Regions from separate parts of the Paenibacillus sp. FSL R7-0345 genome, predicted to be linked through region 3. Evidence: riboswitches for the same ligand, from Rfam matches in the RefSeq annotation. Region 3 holds a riboswitch; each other region holds the start of a gene.
What was found. Region 3 has a riboswitch for thiamine pyrophosphate ahead of NST84_RS09595 (thiamine phosphate synthase). Riboswitches for the same ligand answer to the same signal wherever they lie in the genome.
Positions count from the first base shown of each region.

Region 1 (7,206 bases), 1.9 Mb from region 3:
GGAGATCATCCGCAGTGGGGCGGAGTACTGATATTGCTCGGATATCTGGCAATCTTTATGCTACTATCGGTATATATCCGAAAAAAACAGGAAGCGGTGTAGCGGACAATGGCACGAAAAAAGTTTTATTTGTTCCCGCAAAGGTTCGGGGCATTTCCTTATGTATGGCTGCTGTATCTGCTGATGCCGGCTTTCAATCTGCAGATCGAGCACGGGTGGAAGCTGCTGCTGGGCGTCTGTATGCTGGTACTGTTCGCCGTGACATATCAACAGCTGTATTGGGCAGGCAGCGGGAAAGCTTTTCATCTGTGGCTCGGGCTGCAGCTGCTGCTGATTGTCGTGCTGAGTGTATTTTATACACCTTATAATTTTTACCTTGGTTTTTATGCTGCTAATTTTATCGGCTGGTACACTGACAAAAAACTGTTCAGGCCCGCTTACGCCGTATTTGCCCTGTCCATACTGGTACCGCTGCTGATAGCTGTACAGGGAATGGAACTGGAGAATCTGGTATTCCTGGTGCCTTTTCTGCTGATTATGCTGGTGTTTCCCTTTGGGATCCGCTCCCTGAGCAGCAACCGGTTGCTGGAGCGTAAGCTGGACCAGGCCAATGAAGTAATTAAGGAAATGGTCAAACGCGAGGAACGGATGCGGATCGCCCGTGACCTGCATGACACGATGGGCCATACGCTATCGCTGATCACTTTGAAAAGCCAGCTTGTCGAAAAGCTGGCCGCTAAAGACCCTGAGCGCGCCCAGGCGGAAGCCCGCGAGATTCAGCGCACTTCCCGCGCCGCACTGCGGCAGGTGCGGGAGCTGGTATCGGAGATGCGCGCCGTTTCAGTGGCTGAGGAGCTGGCCGAAGCAGGAGAGATGCTGCGGTCCGCTGAGATTGCCCTGGATGTGGAAGGCGATGTATCCCTGGAAGGAGTTTCTGACCTGTCGCAGAATATCCTGAGCCTCTGTATTAAAGAGGCGGTAACCAACATCGTGAAGCACAGCGGAGCCGACCGGTGCAGAATCTCAGTTGAGCTGCCGGCAGGCAAAGTGCAGATTACAGTTGAAGATAACGGGGGAGGCCTGGGACGGGCTGGCGGGGGACACCGCGCGGGCAACGGGCTGAAGGGGATGGCTGAGCGCCTGTCGCTGATTGAAGGCAGTGTGACGCTTAATGCCGGTGATTCCGGAGGAGCAGTCCTGACCGTCGTTATCCCGAGAATTGTGAAGGAAGGAGTGACTGCATGAAGATAAGCGTTGTTATTGCTGAGGATCAGCGTCTGTTGCGCGGAGCGATGGCTTCGCTGCTGGATATGGAGGATGATATCGAAGTCGCGGGAGAGGCCGGAGACGGTGCGGAGGCACTGGCATTGATTGAACGCGTCCAGCCTGATATCTGCCTGCTGGACATTGAAATGCCGCTGATGAGCGGACTGGAGGTTGCAGAAAATCTCAGAGAACGGATGGCTCCGACAAAAATCATTATCCTGACCACCTTCGCCCGCCCCGGTTATTTCGAGCGCGGCGTGAAGGCCGGAATTCAGGGATATCTGCTGAAGGATGAGCCGGTAGACAAGCTGGCTGACGCCATCCGCCGGGTAATGCAGGGCCATCGTGAGGTCTCGCCCGAGCTGGTCTTCGGCAGCCTGCGAGAGGAGAATCCGCTATCGGAGCGAGAGCGTGAAATTCTGAAGCTTGCCGGTGCGGGCCGGTCGGCCGGTGATATTGCCGGTGAACTGCACTTGTCTTACGGCACCGTGCGTAATTATATCTCGGAAATCCTCAGCAAGCTGGAGGTCAAAAGCCGGATCGAGGCGGTACGGCTGGCCGAGGAGAAGGGCTGGATCTAGGCAACAGCCTGGTGCCTGTGCTTGGTGCCGGAAGCTGCTCTCATATCCTTTTTGCAGAAGGGACGTATGTTTCTACAACGCACCTGTAGTCAAAAAAGCCCGGCCGTCCTGTTGTCACAGGCAGGCAGGGCTTTCTTTCTGTATATAAAAATTACGTTATCGCAGTAGTACAAGCCGTCGTCCGGCCTTTTGCTATATCCTGTTCTTTGCCTGCTCCTCCCGCATCCACTGGGAGAGCTGGCGTTTGAGCTGCAGAAATTCAGGCGTATCGGTGATTTCCTCGCGGCGCGGCCGCGGGAACGGGACGTCAACGGTATGAAGAATCGAGCCGGGCCGGCCGGAGAAAACATAGATCCGGCTGGAGAGCAGCAGCGCTTCTTCAATATTGTGGGTGATGAACAGCACGGAACGGCGGTTCTCCTCCCACAGCTCCAGCAGCCAGCGCTGCATGTCGCTGCGCGTCAGCGCATCGAGCGCGCTGAACGGCTCGTCAAGCAGCATCAGCTCCTGCGGAGCGAGCAGGGCGCGCAGGAAGGCGGCCCGCTGCTGCATGCCGCCGGACAGCATGTGCGGGTAAGCCTGCTCGAAGCCGCCGAGCCCGACGCGGCCGAGCCAGCGGCGGGCGTTCTCCCGCGCGGCTGCCTGCGGCTCGCCCTTCAGCTCACCCGCGAGCAGGACGTTGTCCTCTATGCTGCGCCAAGGGAACAGCGCAGGCTGCTGCGGCATGTAGCTGATCTCGCCGCGCTGCCCGGTAACAATGCGGCCGTTCATGCTGACTGTTCCGGTATCCGGCGCCTCAAGGCCGCCGATGATATGGAACAGGGTGCTTTTGCCGCAGCCCGACGGGCCGAGGATGGAGACGAACTCCTGCTGCCGGACGGTCAGGGACACGTCATTCAGCACGCGGGTCTCCTTGCGGCCGCGGCCGAACGTCTTGGAGATGCCGCTGACCTCAAGCGCGGGCGGCTGGGTCTGGGCAGCCAGGCGGTTTGCGGTGCCCGTGTTGTTGTCTGTCTGGTGATACATGGATCAACCTCCTTTCCAGGTGAGCTAAGAAAATCCAATTAGAATACCCGGGGTCGTCCCAAGAAAGCCAAAGACGGTTTTAAGACTGCCGGATCTGTCCTTATTCCGCTTTCCGCGGCTTCCAGCGAACCAGCCATCTTTCTGCCAGGGCGATGATGGCGAACAGTACAAGGCTTAGTAACACAATAATGGCAATGGCGACAAACACGTTATCCGTGCGGTAAGCCGATTTCTGCAGCAGCATGTAATAGCCGAGCCCTTTGTCCGCGCCGATCCATTCGGCGACGACGGCGCCCATTACAGCGTAAGTGGCGGAGATTTTGACGCCGGAGAACAGGGAGGGTAATGAGCCGGGCAGCTCCAGCTTGGTAAAGATCTGCCACTTGCTTGCACCGGCCATCTTCATATAGTTCATCATCATCCGGTCGCTCTGCGCAAGGCCGCCCATAGCAGCGACTGCGACCGGAAAGAAGCAGACGAGCGTAATCAGCACAATCTTCGGCAGCAGCCCGAAGCCGAACCAGATGACCAGCAGCGGTGCGAGTGCGATGGACGGCACATTCTGGCTGAGAATCAGCAGCGGGTACAGCGCACGCTTCAGCCAGGGCAGCAGATGCAGCAGCAGGGCCACGATCAGCCCGACGCCTGTGCCGATCGGGAAGCCGATCAGTGTAAGGCGCAGCGTAGCAGCGGTATGCGACCAGATGCTGGCGGCGTTATCTGCTGAAGACCGGGCAATCGCCCCGGGTCCCGGAAGAATCCACGCTTCAATGCCGAATGCGGATACGGCCAGCTGCCAGATCCCTAAAAACAAGACGACCGCCACTAAGGGCGGCCAGATTTGCCTGAAGTACGGTCTCAACGGTATTTCTCCGTCAGCTTGTCCATGCTGATGCCGTTCGGATTATGGGCGATTTTGATCTGGGAGATGACGCTTGGGCTGCCGGCTGCAACCAGCGCCTCATGCATCTGGCGGACAACCTCCAGCAGCTCGGTAATTTCGCCTTCCATTGTTGTTTCCAGCGGATTCACCTGATGTTTCACGCCGGATTGCTGGATCACTTCAATCGCTTTGTCTACATAAGGAATGGAATCCTCACCGTTTGGTGTTTTAGGGATTACCTGAATGCTTAACAGTGTGTTTGCCACAATAATCAACCCTCTCAGTGTATTGGAAATGCAGCTTGCTTCAAATTATATTTACTCCGCCGGCAAAAACTCGTTGGTAAACGTGCTGTCCACATCCAGCGGCTGATCCAACAGCTTCAGGCCGTACATCCAGTCGGCGTAATTCTGCCAGACTTCAGCCTTCTGCTCGCCCCAGCGGGCGGCATCGTCCGTATATTTCGGGCTCAGCCATTTCTGGCTGGCCAGGACAAGCTCAGGATCAAGCTCAGGTACTGCCTTGCTCAGGATGGCGGCTGCTTCCTCAGGCTGGTCGATGGCGTACTGGTAGCCTTTTGACGTAGCTTTCAGGAACGCTTTTACCAGCTCAGGCTGTTCAGCGATTTGTTTTTCACTGGTTGTAAGAACCGGAGTGTAGTAATCAAGCTGCGGCGCGTAGTCCTTGAGGTACAGCATATCCAGCGGCTCGCCGCGCAGCTCGGCCTCAATACCGGTCCAGGCATAGAAGATCCAGGCGAAATCAATGTCGCGCTTTACGGCAGTGAAATAGTCGGCTTCACCGATATTCACCAGCTTGACCTTCTTCACATCGCCGCCTTCCGGGTCCATGATCGCTTTCATCGCCGCTTCTTCAGCCGGTGATCCCCAGCCTCCGTAGGTTTTGCCTTCAAAATCCTTGGGTGATGTGATGTTACGGTCCTTCGGTGCTGCAAATCCTGAAGTATTATGCTGAATGATGGCAGCAATGGATACCAGCGGCACATCCTGCAGACGGGCCAGCGTCAGCGCTTCCTGGGCACTGATACCGAAAGCGGCTTCGCCTGAGGTCACCATCGTATCAGCCCCGGCCGCACCCGGCTGGACAATCTCGACGTCAAGGCCTTCTTCCTCGTAATACCCCAGTTCCTTGGCCGCGTACAGACCGGTATGGTTCGTGTTTGGCGTCCAGTCGAGCGCGACCTTGATCTTGGTCAGTGCCGCTGGGGCATTTGCGGCTGCTCCAGCGGATGCTTCCGGAGAAGCAGCTGCGTTCCCTCCATTACCTGCATTCGTTCCGTTGTTGCTGCCGCAGCCGGCAATGGCCAGGGCCAGTACACAGGTCAGGCTGAGCATTAAGTTTTTTTTGACTCCCATTTCTCTTTGTTCACTCCTTCCAGCAATCCCTAGTCTTCCAGTTTCTAAATCTGATATGCAAAAAAAGCGCCCCGATCATCGGGACGCCAGTCATTTGCGCAAGGTTGCAGGCTCCGGCCGCAGGGGACCGGGGAGCAGTTATGAATTCCTACGCTGGCATTATCCAGATCAGGTATAAGGGTCAGTATCTTGCGGGATACAATCTCAGCCGGCCAATTCCAGCACCCCTGGTTCTATGAAGTTATCGGGTATTGCTTATTCTACGCTGTATTATAGACGCACCGGCTGGGGTTGTCCAGTAGCAATCTCCCTACTCATTGGAGTAATACCGCTTTCTGCGGCGGCGGCGGATGCCGTTCCACAGCTGCTTCATTGTCAGGAAAAGGCTGACGGCAATCCCTGTAAACGTAAGGAACAGCGCGAAATACTCAAAAGGCGAATACTCTGTCATTTTGCTCCAGTCAATCGGTGCCTTCAGGTCCTCAATGACCTGGTTCATTCCGTAAATACCGCTGACAACCGTAAATACGGTAAGGATCATCAGCAGCGTATCCTGACGTTTAGCCTGAAATTTATCCTGGTACTGGAACAGGTCATCCAGCGTCATTTTGACCTCATCGAATAGGGCATCATTGCCGTAAACCCTCCGCAGCTGGAAAAAAATCTCCCGGCCCTGAGACTGCGAAATAAGCTCCATAAAATAGAATTTGGCCGAAAATTTATTTATGAGGAAGATCAGGCTCTCAATTTCATCGTAGTCACGGTTAATGCGCAGACGGGAGTGCAGATTGGACAGTTTCAGCAGCACAATTTTGTGGAAAATACTCAGCAGCAGCCCGTAATAATATTCGCCGTACATCTGGTTGATCAGCTTGGTGGCAGTTTCGGGTTTGGCTCTGCTCAGGCAGCAGAAGGTCTGCTCGTTGGTCATATAATAAGTGTCGGGACCCCATCGGTTGTAGGAATGCTCCCGGCAGTAGCCTTTGATATAATCAGGATCGCTTGCGCTCATATATGGATTGCCGCCTCCATCCAGACCGTCCAGCTGGGAGGCGCGGAATCTCAGCCGGATATCAAGGTCTTCTTCGTCCCCGTCAGGAACAAATCCGTAAAAGGCCTGAACCGTCATCCGCTCATCAACGAAAAAAGGCAGGGTTTCGAAATAGGCGCCATCCAGCTCTGACTGGTCCAAAAACGGTTTAAGGCTGGGTACGAGGTACTCGAACACAAAATCTTCGACCTGCTCATAGGATACGTCACCGTTATGAACGGAGGTTCCCTTATCCCGCAGGTTAGCGTCCTCCAGGGTACGGAACCGGTCGGCGAATTCCAGCGCTACGCTGAACGGCAGCTTATCCTCCTCAATGCGCACCCGTATGGTCACAAAACCCAGCTGAAACGGACAGAGAAATACATCAGTGGACAGCACCCGGAAAGCGATGGAGCGCCCCGGCATCTTAAGCGTACAGTCCAGATTGTTTACCTTGGAGAAGCGGCGGAAGGAATCCTTATCCTTCTCTCTCGGGAAGAGTACATGAGCGGCAAAGGGGAGATAGCTGCGCTCCATTTTTTCATGGGATACACAGTAGCCTTCCCCGTAATAGGCATCTTCAAGCTCCTTGTTATCCAGAAAAAAGCGCGTGAAGCTATCCTGCTTCAGCTGGCTGATCAGTTTATTGTCTTCGCCTCCCTTAATGGAGAAAGGAAAGATAAATTGCAGCAGTGCTGTATGTAGTTCCGGTTCGGTATCCGCGGATAAAAGCTTAGTCATAAACAGGTTCCACCTTATGTTCAAGATAGTAGTACATTATATTATTACCCGGATTCAATGTGAATGAAGGGGGTACACTATTGTAAGCACAATTTTTATGATAAATCCAAACTGCGAATGCGGGTATAGGAATTTATATCTGCATGATTTCTGAAAGGAGCTATCTTGTCAATGAATAATAATGAGCTGGAGCAGACGATCATCAAGACACTAGATGACAACAAATTCGGGTCCTTCGGCACGATCGAAGCCGGCAACAAACCTAAGGTGCGTTACATGGCGGTATTTCATGACGGACTGAAT
Region 1 covers NZ_CP152002.1:433,315-440,520, forward strand. The annotation lists gene NST84_RS01875 (ABC transporter permease) at 1-102, shown strand, start outside; gene NST84_RS01880 (sensor histidine kinase) at 109-1,245, shown strand; gene NST84_RS01885 (response regulator transcription factor) at 1,242-1,847, shown strand; gene NST84_RS01890 (ABC transporter ATP-binding protein) at 2,040-2,873, opposite strand; gene NST84_RS01895 (ABC transporter permease) at 2,974-3,735, opposite strand; gene NST84_RS01900 (thiamine-binding protein) at 3,732-4,022, opposite strand; gene NST84_RS01905 (ABC transporter substrate-binding protein) at 4,074-5,132, opposite strand; TPP riboswitch at 5,263-5,371, opposite strand; gene NST84_RS01910 (hypothetical protein) at 5,443-6,903, opposite strand; gene NST84_RS01915 (pyridoxamine 5'-phosphate oxidase family protein) at 7,075-7,206, shown strand, end outside.
Region 1: another riboswitch for thiamine pyrophosphate. It lies ahead of NST84_RS01905 (ABC transporter substrate-binding protein); the one in region 3 lies ahead of NST84_RS09595 (thiamine phosphate synthase).

Region 2 (7,206 bases), 720 kb from region 3:
ATCTGAAAAGCTCCCGGGCCCTGGCCTTCAGTCCGCTCTGCGGCAATCTCAGCCGCCACGCCGTAAAAAGAAAGGGCTTCTGCTGCCGCATCCAGCCAGGCACCTTCACTTACGGCGAGAAATGCACCGGTAACAGCGCTCAGCAGGCAGCCGGTGCCAGTCACCTTGGTCAGAACCGGGTGGCCGTTACTGGCAACAAAAGTGCGCGTGCCGTCGGTAATGACATCTTCACGGCCGGTAACGATCACTACACAGCCAAGCTTCAGGGCAGCCTTTTTGGCCAGTGCAAGTACATCGCCTTCACCTGCACCGGCATCCACACCTTTGCTGGCCCAGCTCTCACCGGCTACATTGGCTACCTCGGCCACATTGCCGCGCAGTGCGGTCAGCTGCAAGGACTGCACCAGCTTTTGCGTGACCCCGCTGCGGTAAGCGGTTGCTCCGGCTCCCACCGGATCAAGCACGAGAGGTACGCCGTGCGTGTTGGCGGACTCCCCGGCGATGATCATGGAGGCGATGGCCTGCTCGTTTAAGGTGCCGATATTCAGCACCACTGCTCCCGACATGGCGGCCACATCGGCCACCTCCTCACGCGCATCGGCCATAAAAGGGGATGCGCCCAGCGCCAGCAGCCCGTTAGCAGAAAAGTTGGCCACCACAATGTTCGTAATGTTATGTACGAGCGGATTGAGCTCGCGTACTTTGGCTAGATAAGACATGATTATTCCTCCTGGAAATTAGGATAAAGGATTAAATAAAAGTGTGTCCGGATAGCAGACAGCCAGGATAGTTGTACTTTGTGCAGTTAAAAGTCCGATTAAAGCTCTGATGCCGGGAATAACTGCACTCTGTGCAGCTAAAATTAGCAAAAGGAAGGAAAAACGTGATTTTGTCTGAGTTTAATTGCACAAAGTGCAGTTAAACCTGAAAAACGGTAAATTTACCCCGATATAGGTGTACAAAGTGCAGTTAAGTTGAAACGGTAGGGGTGGAGAAGCGTTTAGCATTCTGGCGAGCAGACAATAGACGCTAGTTCCGGCTGTCGTTCAACACACCATTAGTTCTCAAACCTAACTAAATTCCTGCAGCCCGTCTCACCCCGCCACCGCCGTACCTCCACGGCCGTACCTCCACAGCCGTACCCCCACCCTGAGCAATACCTCAAACCCTGCAATAGATGCTACTCCACCACACTGGCCATACCCTCACAAATTAATAAACGCCTCTTCGCTTACCGTTTCATCTGACAGCAGTCCGCTTCCGGACAGCCAGTCTGCGACTCCGCTCCACGACTCAGAGGTCTGGTAGCCGAAAGCCTCGTCCCCGGCATCCATCAGCGGCAGCAGAATATCGAGGCTCCGGCGCTCGATCTCACGGTCGAGCGGGGCGGTGCTGTCCTCATGGGCCAGCAGCAGATCCAGTGCTTCCTCCGGGTGATCCTGCACAAACTGCTGCCCTTTGCGGGCGGCGTTCATAAATTTGCTGTAGTAGTCCCGGGAGTCCTCGAGTCCCTGTTCTCCTGCAGCCAGCACCAGCTCGTAATAGTCAGGCACCCCATAAGCAGTGGGGTCAATAGAAGTAACAGGATGGTTTTCCTTCTCCAGAATCAGCTGCTCATGATTGATGAAGCCGCCGATGATGGCGTCGACGCGGCCCGTGGTAATGGCAGGGATCAGGTCAAAACCGACATCGATCAGGGTCAGCGATTGCGGATCACCGCCGTCATGTTTAACCATGGTCTTCAGCATGGCTTCATAGAGCGGTATGGAGGAGTAACCGGCGGTTTTGCCGGCAAGATCCTTGGGGCTTGCGATGCCGCTGTCTGCCGGGACAAGCAGGTGATTGAGCGGATGGCGGACAAGCGCCGCAACAGACACAACAGGAATGTCCTCTGCCCGGGCCATCAGCACCTGGGGCTGGTAGCTGAGGGCAAGATCAACCTTGCCGGCGGCGGCCAGCTTTAGGGCATCATTGCTGTCAGCAGGCATTTGCAGGTCAACCTCCAGGCCTTCCTCAGCAAAATAACCTTTCTCCTGAGCTGCATACAAAAAAGAGTGCACAGCATTCGGATACCAGTCCAGCATGACGGTTACTCTGTGCAGCTGCCCGCTGTCTGCGCCGGCGGCAGCATTCGCTCCGGGATCAGCTGAATCAGTCCCGCTGCAGCCGCTGATTACAGCAAGCAATCCGGTCAACAGCAGCGCGGTTTTAATCCGCAAATTTCGTTTAGACGATTTGTTAGAAAGGTGATTATGGCTCATCGGCGTAGACCTCTTTTCTTCAACACAATTTGTTCAGCAGTACAGATGCACAGGAATAATAGGACTCCCAGCGCGGAGAGCAGAAAGACAGCAGCGAACAGCTCGGCACTGTGCAGATTGCCGGCCATCCGGCGGCTGTAATAGCCGAGGCCCCGGCTGCCGCCGAGCCATTCGCCGATCGTTGCGCCAATGACGCAGTAGACAATGGACAGCTTCAGCCCGGAGAAATAAGATGGCAGAGCCAGCGGAATCTGTGTTTTGACCAGCAGCTGCCGGCGGCTTGCGCCCAGAGTCAGCAGCAGCTCCTTGTACTGCTCGCCGCTTTTATGCAGGCCGTCATATGTACTGACTACGACGGGGAAGAAGGCGGTCAGGAAGACAACCGCGATCTTACCTCCGAGTGTATACCCGAACCACATGATCAGGATGGGGGATAGCGCGATCAGCGGGATGGTCTGGCTGACAATCAGCAGCGGGTACACCGCTTTTGCCAGCGGCGGAAAGAGATGCATCCCCAGTCCCAGCAGGGTACCGCAGCCTGCGGCCAGCAGGAACCCGAGCAGGATTTCCTGCAGGGTTGCCGGCAGATGCACACTTAACAGCAGGCCCCGCTGCTCCACCAGTGCAATCCAGACAGCTGAAGGTGCCGGAAGGATGAACGCGGGAACCCCTCCGAACCGTACACCGGTTTCCCAGACCGCTAGGATTATCAGCACCAGAAGGGCGGCAGGGGCATAAGTATGCAGCTTCAGCTTAATTCGGGATACTCTCATGCAGCCTCCGTTCCAGCTCTTCCCGCAGCCTCATAAACTGCGGCTGATAGATCATCTGTCCCTGCCTTGGACGAGGCAGCGGAACCGTGATTTCCTGCAGGCTGCCGCGCTCCATCAGGCAGATCCGGTCACTGAGCAGCAGGGCCTCTTCCAGATCGTGGGTGATGAACGCTACGGTCCGGCCGAGGCTGCTCCATAGCTCGAGCAGCCAGCGGTGCAAGCTGCGCTTGGTCATGGCATCCAGCGCTCCAAAAGGCTCATCAAGCAGGAGCAGCTCACTCCCTGATGACAGTGTCCGGGCCAGAGCAATCCGCTGGCGCATGCCCCCGGACAGCTCCTCCGGATAAGCATTCTCTGTGCCGGCGAGGCCGAGGCTGTGCAGCAGGCTGCGGATCTGCTGCACAGCAGCCTGTCTGCTGCCTTTACGCTGCAGCTCCCAGGCCAGCAGGCAATTATCCAGCACGGTTCTCCAGGGCAGCAGCAGATCCTGCTGCGGCATATATCCGATTCTGCCGAGCCGGGAAGCGCTGCTGCCAGAAGGTCTGCCTTCAAATATAATTCCTCCGCCTGAAGGCTCGAGCAGACCGGCGATGATGCGCAGCAGCGTGCTTTTGCCGCATCCGCTGGCACCGACCAGCGAAATGAACTCTCCCTTCTGAACATTCATGGAGAGTCCTGAGATCACAGGTCCGCCTGTTCCGGTGCCGTATGAATAACTAAGATTGGTAACTGAGAGCATGGCAGTCTACTTACCTCCTTGAATTACGACAAACATTGAACGCAAAAAGACCCCTTCATTTCCGGAGGAAATAAAGAGGTCTGAAAGATACAGTCTGCCGGGTGGTTAAGACAACGCTGATCATTTCTGCTCCACTTCCCTCCGCTGGTATGATCCAGATCAGGTTCCAAGGGTCCGGAGCTTAGCTCCGTCTCAGTCGGCCGACTCCCCTAGTGAAATAACAGGTCCTATTCAATTCGTAATTGCTAATTAATATACCATAACCTGGAGGTTTGTAAAGAGAGGCTTATTGCCTTTTTTGGATTCCGGTCACGAACAGGGCGAGAATTCCGTCCGTAATCTGTTCTTTGGTTGAGCTGTGATGCTTCAGCTGATACAGGTACAAATCCGGGCTGAGCACGGCAATCAGGGCTGTGGCTGTGAACTGCGGATCAACATCAGTAATCTCACCGGCGGCAGCAGCGCGTGTGAGCAGCTGGGTCAGGAATTCATTCAATCTGCGGAAAAAAGGATGCTCAAACTGGGTAAGCTGTTTCTTGCCGGTGAACTCCGATTTGATCAGCTGCAGCAGCTCGGCATGCTGCTCGATAAAGCCGACAATCCGGCTGATGCTGCGCCGCAGGTGGCCAAGAGCATCACTCTCTGCTTCTGGAAGCGCCAGCTCCATTTCCAGACTGGACAAAAAACGTTCCGTACTGTCACGCAGCAGCAATGAACAGATTTCACCTTTATCGGTAAAACGGCGGTATAGCGAGCCTTGGCCGATGCCAGCCTTTTTGGCGATGGCATGCATGCTGACAGCCTCCAGCCCATTTGCGGTGAACAGCTCGCGTGCGGCCTCGAGGATACGTTCTTTATACAGGTCAGGTGCGGCGGATGAGTCATTAGGTTTAGAGGGATTCATGGTTTTTCCTTTCGGTTATTGACACAGCGGACAATTGTCCGTAGACTGTTGATGAATGAACGGACAATTGTCCGCAGAGTCATTATATAGAGAGAAGGGTGCAGCGGTCAATGACATTGAACGCGCACAAGCACAGGAGGAGAAAAGGATGCAAGGAGTAATAAAGGACGACGCCGAATTCCGCTTATCCGGTATTCTGGTACCGCTGCTGGCCATTATATTGGGTGTATTTATGGTTGTGCTCGACAGCACGGCGATGAATGTGGCCTTGTCCACGCTGGTAGAGGATTTTAACACCAATCTGACGACACTGCAATGGATTGTGACCGGCTATATGCTGGCACAGGCTTCCGTTATTCCGCTGTCCGGCTGGCTGTCTGACCGCTTCGGGGCCAAAACCGTTTTCCTGACCGCAGTGGTCGTATTCACTATAGGCTCCATTCTGTGTGCTACACCAAACAGTGCGGAATGGCTGATTGCCTTCCGGGTGCTGCAGGGTCTTGGCGGAGGCTGCGTTTTGCCGGTAGGTATGGCCTATGTATATAAGCTGGCACCCAAGAGCAAGGTCGGTATTGTGATGGGTATTATGGGTATACCCGTACTGTTCGCTCCGGCAATCGGGCCGGTCTTGTCCGGCTGGCTGGTCCAGTATCACTCATGGAGATGGATCTTTCTGATCAACATCCCGATAGGGATTGTCTGCCTGCTGATCGGGATGCGCAAGCTGCCGAATGCCAAACGCGGACAGGTACCGGGAATGGATAAGCTGGGCATGATCCTCGGGCCGCTGGCCTTTGCTTCTTTGACCTACGGGGTCAGTCAGGGGGCAGAAAGCTGGTCCTCCAATAAAACACTGATCGGCCTTGCGCTGGGACTGGCCGCCCTGATTGCTTTTGTTATCGCTGAGCTGCGATCCAAGACACCGCTGCTGGAGCTGCGTATTCTGCGATCAGTCGATTTCAGCACAGGCATTCTCGTCCAGTGGATTGCCCAGTTCGGCCTGTACGGCGCCCTGTTCCTGCTGCCGCAGTTTCTGCAGCAGGCCCGCGGCTTCGGTGCTTTTGACACCGGACTGACTTTGCTGCCGCAGGCGATTGCTTCAGGGCTGATGATGCCGATAGCCGGTATTCTTTTTGACAAAATCGGGGTTCGCTGGCTGGTTGTCTGCGGCCTCAGCCTAGTATCCGGCGCGCTTTATCAATATTCCCATGTGGATCTGACAACTCAGAGCCGGGATCTGATTGTGCCGCTGATCATGTGCGGAGCCGGGATGGGAATGATGATGATGCCGATGAATACCCATCTGCTGAATAAAGCGCCAGCCAACCTTGTTAACAGGGTAACCTCGCTGACCAACTCTATGCAGCAGGTGATTAACTCGCTTGCCGTATCGACGCTGGTTACCATTCTTACTTCCAGAGCGGCGTTGCGCGGGGCGGAAATGCAGGCCGCTGCAGCCGCATCCGGAGTTGACCCGGCCAAGGCTTCTCCGGAAGTGCTTAAGCAGGCTACTCAGACTGTGATGGCCCAGGGCTTTGCCGATACCTTCCACATCATGATTTTTGTCGCATTGGGCGGAGCGGTCCTTGGACTTCTGCTGCGCAGAGGGCGTAAGGGCGGCGACGGCGAATCCAGACCGCAGGCGGAAATCATGCACGGCTAACGCAATATCTGTTTTGATGGAGAATCCCCGCGGACCTGAACCGGTCCGCGGGGATTTTTTGCGCTGATGCAGCTGAATGAGGTAAAGAAAGGCGTTTGTTGGGCATGATAACGTCATTCTGGATCACTGCCAAACACAGCCTGAGGAGGAACATACAATGAGAAAATGGGCCCTGGCGCCGCTGCTGCTGCTGGTTTTACTGCTTGCAGCCTGCGGTACTGGCGATAACAAGAATAATGCTGAAGGGACAACAGGAGGGGCCGATGTAACGGCCGCCCCTGCGGAGCAGAATAGTCTGGAAACGGTAAAGGCCTCCGGCAAGCTGAGGATCGGCACAGAAGGAACCTATTCCCCGTTTACGTATCATGATGCGGACGGAACACTTACAGGCTTCGATGTGGATATTGCCAGGGAGATAGCCAAGCGGATCGGGGTAGAAGCAGAGTTTATCGAGACCCAATGGGACGGCCTGTTTGCCGGAATGGATGCGAAGCGCTTTGATGTTATTTTTAACGAGGTATCCATTACAGATGAACGCAAAGTTAAATATGACTTCTCCGAGCCTTATGTCATGGCCAAGGCCGTGCTGATTGTCAGCGAGAACAATAAAGATATCACCAGATTTGCAGATCTCAAGGGTAAAAAATCGGGCCAGTCGCTGACCACCAATCTTGCGGACATCGCCCGTGAGAACGGCGCCGAGATTGTGTCAGTGGAAGGCTTCAATCAGGCCATTGATCTGCTGGTGTCCGGACGGATTGATGCAACGATTAACGACGGGCTCTCCTATCTTGATCTGAAAAAGCAGAAGCCGGATGTCAAAATCAAGCAGGTAGATGAGATTGCCGAAGGTTCGCAGAGCGCTG
Region 2 covers NZ_CP152002.1:3,022,154-3,029,359, forward strand. The annotation lists gene thiM (hydroxyethylthiazole kinase) at 1-719, opposite strand, end outside; gene NST84_RS12785 (ABC transporter substrate-binding protein) at 1,206-2,261, opposite strand; gene NST84_RS12790 (ABC transporter permease) at 2,258-3,034, opposite strand; gene NST84_RS12795 (ATP-binding cassette domain-containing protein) at 3,015-3,701, opposite strand; TPP riboswitch at 3,893-3,994, opposite strand; gene NST84_RS12800 (TetR/AcrR family transcriptional regulator) at 4,060-4,677, opposite strand; gene NST84_RS12805 (DHA2 family efflux MFS transporter permease subunit) at 4,826-6,340, shown strand; gene NST84_RS12810 (amino acid ABC transporter substrate-binding protein) at 6,498-7,206, shown strand, end outside.
Region 2: another riboswitch for thiamine pyrophosphate. It lies ahead of NST84_RS12795 (ATP-binding cassette domain-containing protein); the one in region 3 lies ahead of NST84_RS09595 (thiamine phosphate synthase).

Region 3 (7,206 bases):
CACTCAGCCGCGCATGAAAGGGGTTACTTCAAAGTTAGGGGAAAATGGACGATGAACCGCGAAAAGCCGCTTAACCATGGACAGCTTACGCTGCTTTGAGGTAAAGCGGCCTTTGTATATCTTCTCTTCCGTTCTCGCTCATTTAGACAGACTCTAGAATATCCCAGTCCTTGTATACCGGCTGCAGGCTGTTTGCTCTGAGCATCCTGCTTATTTCCTGCACACTGCGTCCGTCGGAGATTTCAAACTGCGGTGTTCCACCCTCCAGGGTATGCCCTCCCACCTCCGTGGATACCCCGGCAGACATTTTGGTTACTCCCAGATGGATGAGGCGGTCTCTTAAAGCAGACGGTTCGCGGGTCGACAGCGTAATACCCGCCCTGGGCAGAAAGAGCCGGTAAGCCAGAATAATCTGCACCAGAGCCCGGTCAGTGACTATATGCTCCGGATTGTATTCTCCCAGAAAAGGACGGAAACGCGGTACGGACACACCGATTTCACATTCAGGGTATTTGTCCTGAAGGTATCTCGCATGCATAGCCGTAAATAAAGCTTCCCGCCTCCAGTCATACATCCCGAGCAGGGCCCCGATATTTACTGTCCTGAAGCCGGCCCGGCAGCCCCTCTCAGGTGCATCCATCCTGTTGCGGTAGATTTTTTTGGGCCCTTTGATATGCAGCTTGCGGTACGTCTCCTCATGGTAGACTTCCTGATACAGGGTTAGCCCGTCTACACCAGCTTCCTTAAGCTCCTTGTATTCGTCTTCAGACAACGGGTTCACTTCAATGCTGACAGAAGAGAAATACTCCCTGAGTATTTTAACGCATTCCTTGATATAAGAAACGGGGCTTTCCTTGCGGGATTCCCCTGTCAGAATCAGAATGTGCCGGATGCCTGTAGCTGCTATCGCCTTGGCTTCCTGCCTTACTTCCTCAGGACTGAGCTTTTTTCTCGGGAAATCATAAATGGAGCTGAAGCTGCAGTACGTACAGTGATTTATGCAGAAATCTGCAAGATACATCGGTGTAAAAAGCTGCATGACATGTCCGAAATGCGTCCGGGTCAGCCTTAGGGCACAACGGGCCATTTCTTCCAGGCAGTCTGCCGCTGCAGGAGACAGCAGAATCTGCAGATCACGCTCATCCAGCTGTTCTTTCCGGAGTGTACGCATTACATCGTCCTTAGTATACTTCTCCCATATTTCAGAATCTGCCTGCTCGCTTAGACGGCGGGCGGTCTCATAAAACCCCATTTCACTCCTCCTTTGCGCTTGTCCCTATGTCTATCAGTCCAGAAATCCCGTCAGTGGCGACGAAGCTGCAGCCGTCTCCTCAACAGGGCCCAATCCGGCCAGGTAGGCCTTACGGCCTGCAGCTACGGCATCGCGGAATGCCGAAGCCATGAGCTGCGGATTCCGTGCGGTGGCGATAGCCGTATTCAGCAGCACACCGGCAGCGCCCATCTCCATCGCTTCTGCTGCTTCAGACGGCCTGCCTATTCCGGCATCTACAATAACCGGAAGGTCAAGCTCCGCAATCAGGATGCGCAGCAGCTCACGTGTTCTTAGCCCCCGGTTTGTGCCTATGGGCGATCCAAGCGGCATGACTGCTGCAGCACCCGCTTCTTGCATGCGAAGGGCTGCGGATAAGTCAGGGCTCATATAAGGAAGCACCACAAAGCCTTCGGAGGCCAGAATTTCCGTGGCGCGGATCGTTTCCGCATTATCGGGCAGCAGATATTTCTGATCATTGATTACTTCGATCTTTACCCAATTGCCTAGACCGGAAGCCTTGGCCAGTCTGGCTATACGGACCGCTTCTTCAGCAGTCCGGGCACCGGAAGTGTTGGGCAGCAGGATCATACGGTCCGGAATATGACTGATGATATTATCATTGCTGTCCGGGTCTACACGCCGGAGGGCCACTGTAATGACCTGTGAGCCCGAAGCTTCCACCACCTCAGGGATAAGGGTATTCCGGCTGTATTTCCCGGTTCCGATAAACAGTCTGCTGGACAAGGCCTGGCCTCCGATTATTAAAGGATCTGACATCTGATAAGCCTCCTGCATTTAAATTTGTAACCCGCTTTTTGTAAGCTACGCAAAATATCCCCCGGAATCCATCTACTTTAATAAGGAAAACTAGCCTCCTCCCACAAAATGCACCACCTCAATCCTGTCCCCCTCGCCCAGAAGAGCGGTATTATAGTTCTCCCTGGCAACAATGTCGCCGTTCAGCTCAACAATAACCATTTTTCTGTTCCAGGCAGGCAGACTAAGCAAATCAGCCACGGTCCTGCAGTTCTCTTTGTATATTTCTGCTTTGCCATTGACTATGAGATTCATGCTTTCTCACCTCCTTTGGCGGCAGCCCCATCAGCTGCGGTCCTGTAGGCTTGTGCAGCCGATGCAGGATCATCCGCGCCGCATATGCCGGACATTACCGCTATCCCTGTTGCACCAGTCTGCAGCACTTGCGGCATATTCTCCGGCGTAATGCCCCCGAGTGCGATTATTGGAATATTGCTAGTATTCACAGCCTCTTTCAAAAGAGTTAAACCGCGCTCCTTCAGGCCTGGTTTGCTGATTGAAGCAAACACATGTCCAAACAGACAATAATCAGCACCCTGATTACCCGCTTCTATAATCTCTGCAGCGGAATGCACCGATGATCCCAGCTGCAGGGAGTGGCCCGCTGCCAGCCGTGCAGCAGAGACAGGCAGACTGTTCCAGGCCAGCTGAACACCGGCAGCTCCAAGAGCCATTGCCACATCCAGCCGGTCATTGATAATCAGTTTGGCGGCAGGCACACCCTCTGACAGCAGGATTAAAGCCATATTAAGCAGCTCCTGCGCCGATAACCTCTTTTCACGTAAATGAATATAGTCAAGCTGCGGATGAACAGCGGCTGCGAGGGCAGCAAACTGAACCGCATCCAGCTTCCCGTCCGAGAGCAGATGTATTTCGGCCAACGCTCCTCCACCTTCCCTTTCATTTTCATTTCTCAGATCCACACAAAAAAACCGCCTCCAACCAGGAGGCGGTGAAAAACGTATACAGAAATAACAGCCGGATCTCCGGACCGTTCGCACTGCAAAACAACGTTCATCCACTTCCCTACGCTGGTATAAACCAGATCAGGTTCAAAGGGTCCGAACCAAACGTTCGTCTCAGCCTTGCGGCACCCCTAGTGACAGTTCATATGCTGTTACTGACGTCATATATAATAACACTATTTTGCATAAAAAATCCAGATCATCCGTTAATAATCTCGCCGCCGTTTACATGAATGACCTGGCCGCTGACATAAGAGGAGTCACTGGAAGCCAGATACACATATGCTGGCGCAAGCTCCTCCGGCTGTCCCGGACGTTTCATCGGCTGCGTGGCACCGAACTCACTGACTTTTTCCGCATCAAAGGTGGAAGGAATCAGCGGCGTCCAGATCGGGCCGGGAGCCACCGCGTTAACACGGATGCCTTTTTCCGCCAGATTCATCGACAGGGAGCGGGTGAAGCTGAGAATCGCGCCCTTCGTGGATGAGTAATCCAGCAGCTGCGGGCTTCCCCGGTAGGCTGTAATCGAAGTCGTGTTGATGATCGTCGACCCTTTTTTCAGATGCGGCATCGCTGCCTTGGTCAGGTAGAACATCGAGAATATATTCGTGCGGAATGTCCGCTCCAGCTGTTCGGAGGTAATGTCCTCAATATTGTCCTGCGGATGCTGCTCAGCTGCATTGTTGATCAGGATATCCAGCTTGCCGAGTCCCTCGACCGTCTTGTTTATCAGGTCCTGGCAGAAAGCCTCTACTCCGATATCTCCGGCTACAAGAATGCACTTACGCCCTTCCTGCTCAACCTGGCGTTTCGTTTCCTCCGCGTCACTATGCTCATTCAGATAGGAAACAACGACATCGGCGCCCTCTTTGGCAAAATGTACAGCTACCGCCCGGCCGATTCCGCTGTCTCCGCCGGTAATGAGCGCTGCCTTGCCCAGCAGCTTGCCTGCTGCTTTATAGGTGGAGGTTTCAAACTCCGGCAACGGATTCATCTCACTCTCAATACCGGGCTGCTGGTCCTGTACCTGCGGGGGCAATGTTTTTTTAGTTTGCTGATTGTCTGGCATGATCCATTTCTCCTTTCGCTTTTACACTTCTCGAAGTTATACATCGTATTAGGATGGCTAAGGATAGCTGGTTTATGCGCTGTTTGTTAAGCGCTTTTTCGCTTACGCTATGTTACTTACCACAGTTAAAAGCTGGCCAAACAAAAAAATTCAGTCGTTGCCTGCCTGTTGTGCGGATATAATGTATCAAGGTGTCTAAGAGGGCTGGAAAAAAGCAGCGTAAAGGGAGGCGCAAGAGTTATGACCAGAAGTTCACGGAGCATCATCGTGGCTGTTAAGGGGGCCGTACTGCATCAAGGTAAAATACTGATCGTCCGGCGTGCTGCGGCTGATGTAATTGGAGCGGGAAGCTGGGAATGCCCGGGAGGAAAAATTGATTTTGGCGAAGGGCTGGAAGCCGCACTGGAGCGGGAGATTGCGGAGGAGACCGGCCTGAGCGTTACAGTCGGAAATGTTTTATATGCTGCTTCCTTTCTGACGGATCCCGGCAGACAGGTTGTAATTATCACGTACCTCTGCCGGAGTGAAGATATTCATGTTTTGCTCTCTGAAGAGCATACCGCCTATAAATGGTGTACCCGACAAGAGCTGCAAATGCTGCTGCCTCCGGGCATTCTGGCTGAATTTGAGCGGAGCGGCGTGTTTGCTCTGGAGGAGCTGCTGTAACGGTATAGCGCTTATACTAAAGACCGCTGGCTGTCAGAGGAAGCGGTCTTCTCCAGTTACAATATGCCAGTTATAACCGAGTTTTTCTGGCTGCCGTCCGGCTCCAGGACTTCCGGGTAAAGGGAGAGCCTTTGCCTCCATCATTTACAGTTGCCGACAGCACCGTCTGCAGCTCCGCAGCAACCTCAATGTCAGTAAACCCTTGCCGGACACGGAGCTTTCCTCCAGCCGGACACCGGAACGGGCCAGCACCAGCCCTGTATCCGTAGTGCCTCCGGCGATCAGGAGGGCTTCACCGCTACACGAATACAAATTTAATAGCCCCGGCAGCCGCAGCCGCCGGGGCTATTTCCCGATTCATCAGTTAAATAATCCGTCTGTACACCATGAAGAAGATCATCGCAAGCAGAACAATCATGAGCAGCAGACTCATCGTCCGCAGCTTGGCTGTGTAAGATGATACATCACGGTTCTCGCGGATTCCCGCCGCAGCCAAACGCAACGGCTTGCCCATAATCCCTCCGAGCGCAAACATGGCCAGAAGCAGCACAACCACGACGATCATCCAGGCTACAGAATAATCACCCTGTGACATCATGTAGCCGCCGGTCAGCAGCTGAATGACCAGCCCGTACTGGGCAAAACGGTTAAAGCCGGTAATCGCGCTCAGCGTACCCTCTCTTGCCGGAGCCGAGAGCTTCTGCGCCCCGCTTAGCACAAACGGCAGCACCAGATAGAAGCCAAGTGCCAGGGTCCCGATCATATGTAATAAATACAGAAAACGGTCCATCCTTTACCTCCTCTATTAGTCGCTGTGATAAAAGTTACATCCTAATTATAACTGACTATGCTGTATAAGAAAAGAAGACCCGTTCTCTTTGATGATAGAATGGGCATTGGTCCCATGTGACAATCAGACGTTTACCGCAGCTGTGACAGCACGTACGGAATCGGCCGACTTATCCAGCGCCGCCTTCTCTTCTGCTGTAAGCTCCAGCTCGTAGATCTTCTCGATACCGTCTGCTCCAAGCAAAGCAGGTACTCCCATGAACAGGCTGTCATAGCCGTATTCACCTTCCAGCAGAGCAATTACTGGAATAATCCGTTTCTTGTCCTTTAGGATAGCCTCGGTCATCTGCACCAGGGAAGCCGCGGGAGCATAGTAAGCGCTGCCGTTGCCGAGCAGACTGACAATCTCTCCGCCGCCTACACGGGTACGCTGCACGATCTCGGCAATGCGTTCCTCCGGAATCAGCTTATCCACCGGAATGCCGCCTACACTGGAATAACGCACAAGAGGAACCATATCATCACCGTGTCCGCCAAGCACGAAGCCGCGTACATCCTCTACGGAAACATTAAGCTCCTGGGCGATAAAGGTGCAGTAACGGGCCGTATCCAGCACCCCGGACTGTCCGATCACACGGTTCTTCGGGAATTCAAGAGTGTTGTATGCGACATAAGTCATCGCATCAACCGGATTGCTTAGAATAATGACAATTGACTCAGGAGCGACGCGTTTGATGTTCTCACATACGGATTTGACAACCGAAGCATTGGTATTCACCAGATCATCACGGCTCATTCCCGGCTTACGGGCAATACCTGCCGTGATAATAACGATATCTGAATCGGCCGCATCCTCATAATCCGAAGTTCCGGTGATCTGGCTGTCGAATTTCACAACCGGACCCGCTTCCTGCATATCCAGCGCCTTCCCTTTAGTCGGGTTCTCCAGCTGCGGGATATCAATCAGTACGACATTGCCAAGCTCCTTCTGGGCGAGCATAAGCGCGGTTGTTGCTCCGGTAAAACCGGCGCCCACGACGGTAATTTTATAACGTTTGATAGCCATTGGGGGACCTCCTGAATTTTAGATTAATTTTTATCTATGGTCCTTCTCGCACAAAACGGGCCTCGGAAGCATACAGCTTCCTCCGGCCCGATTCATTCGGATTACCAATTACAGGTTGTTGATAATTTCGTCAGCGAATGCGGAGCATTTCAGCTCTGTCGCGCCTTCCATCTGGCGGGCAAAGTCATAAGTTACTGTCTTGTTATTGATCGCAGTGCTCATGCCCTTGTAGATCAGGTCCGCCGCTTCCTGCCAGCCGAGATGCTCAAGCAGCATAACGCCGGAAAGGATAACGGAGCCCGGATTCACAACATCCTTATCCGCATATTTAGGAGCTGTTCCGTGAGTCGCTTCAAAAATAGCATGACCGGTCACGTAGTTAATGTTCGCTCCAGGTGCGATACCGATGCCGCCGATCTGTGCAGCCAGGGCATCAGACAGGTAGTCACCGTTCAGGTTCAATGTGGCAATAACGTCAAAATCTGTCGGACGGGTCAGCACCTGCTGCAGTGCGATGTCCGCAATTGCATCCTTGATGATGATTTTGCCGGCAGCAACGGCT
Region 3 covers NZ_CP152002.1:2,304,103-2,311,308, reverse strand. The annotation lists gene thiH (2-iminoacetate synthase ThiH) at 143-1,252, opposite strand; gene NST84_RS09605 (thiazole synthase) at 1,286-2,050, opposite strand; gene thiS (sulfur carrier protein ThiS) at 2,141-2,344, opposite strand; gene NST84_RS09595 (thiamine phosphate synthase) at 2,341-2,970, opposite strand; TPP riboswitch at 3,096-3,197, opposite strand; gene NST84_RS09590 (SDR family oxidoreductase) at 3,254-4,123, opposite strand; gene NST84_RS09585 (NUDIX domain-containing protein) at 4,364-4,789, shown strand; gene NST84_RS09580 (hypothetical protein) at 5,154-5,579, opposite strand; gene mdh (malate dehydrogenase) at 5,703-6,644, opposite strand; gene icd (NADP-dependent isocitrate dehydrogenase) at 6,753-7,206, opposite strand, start outside.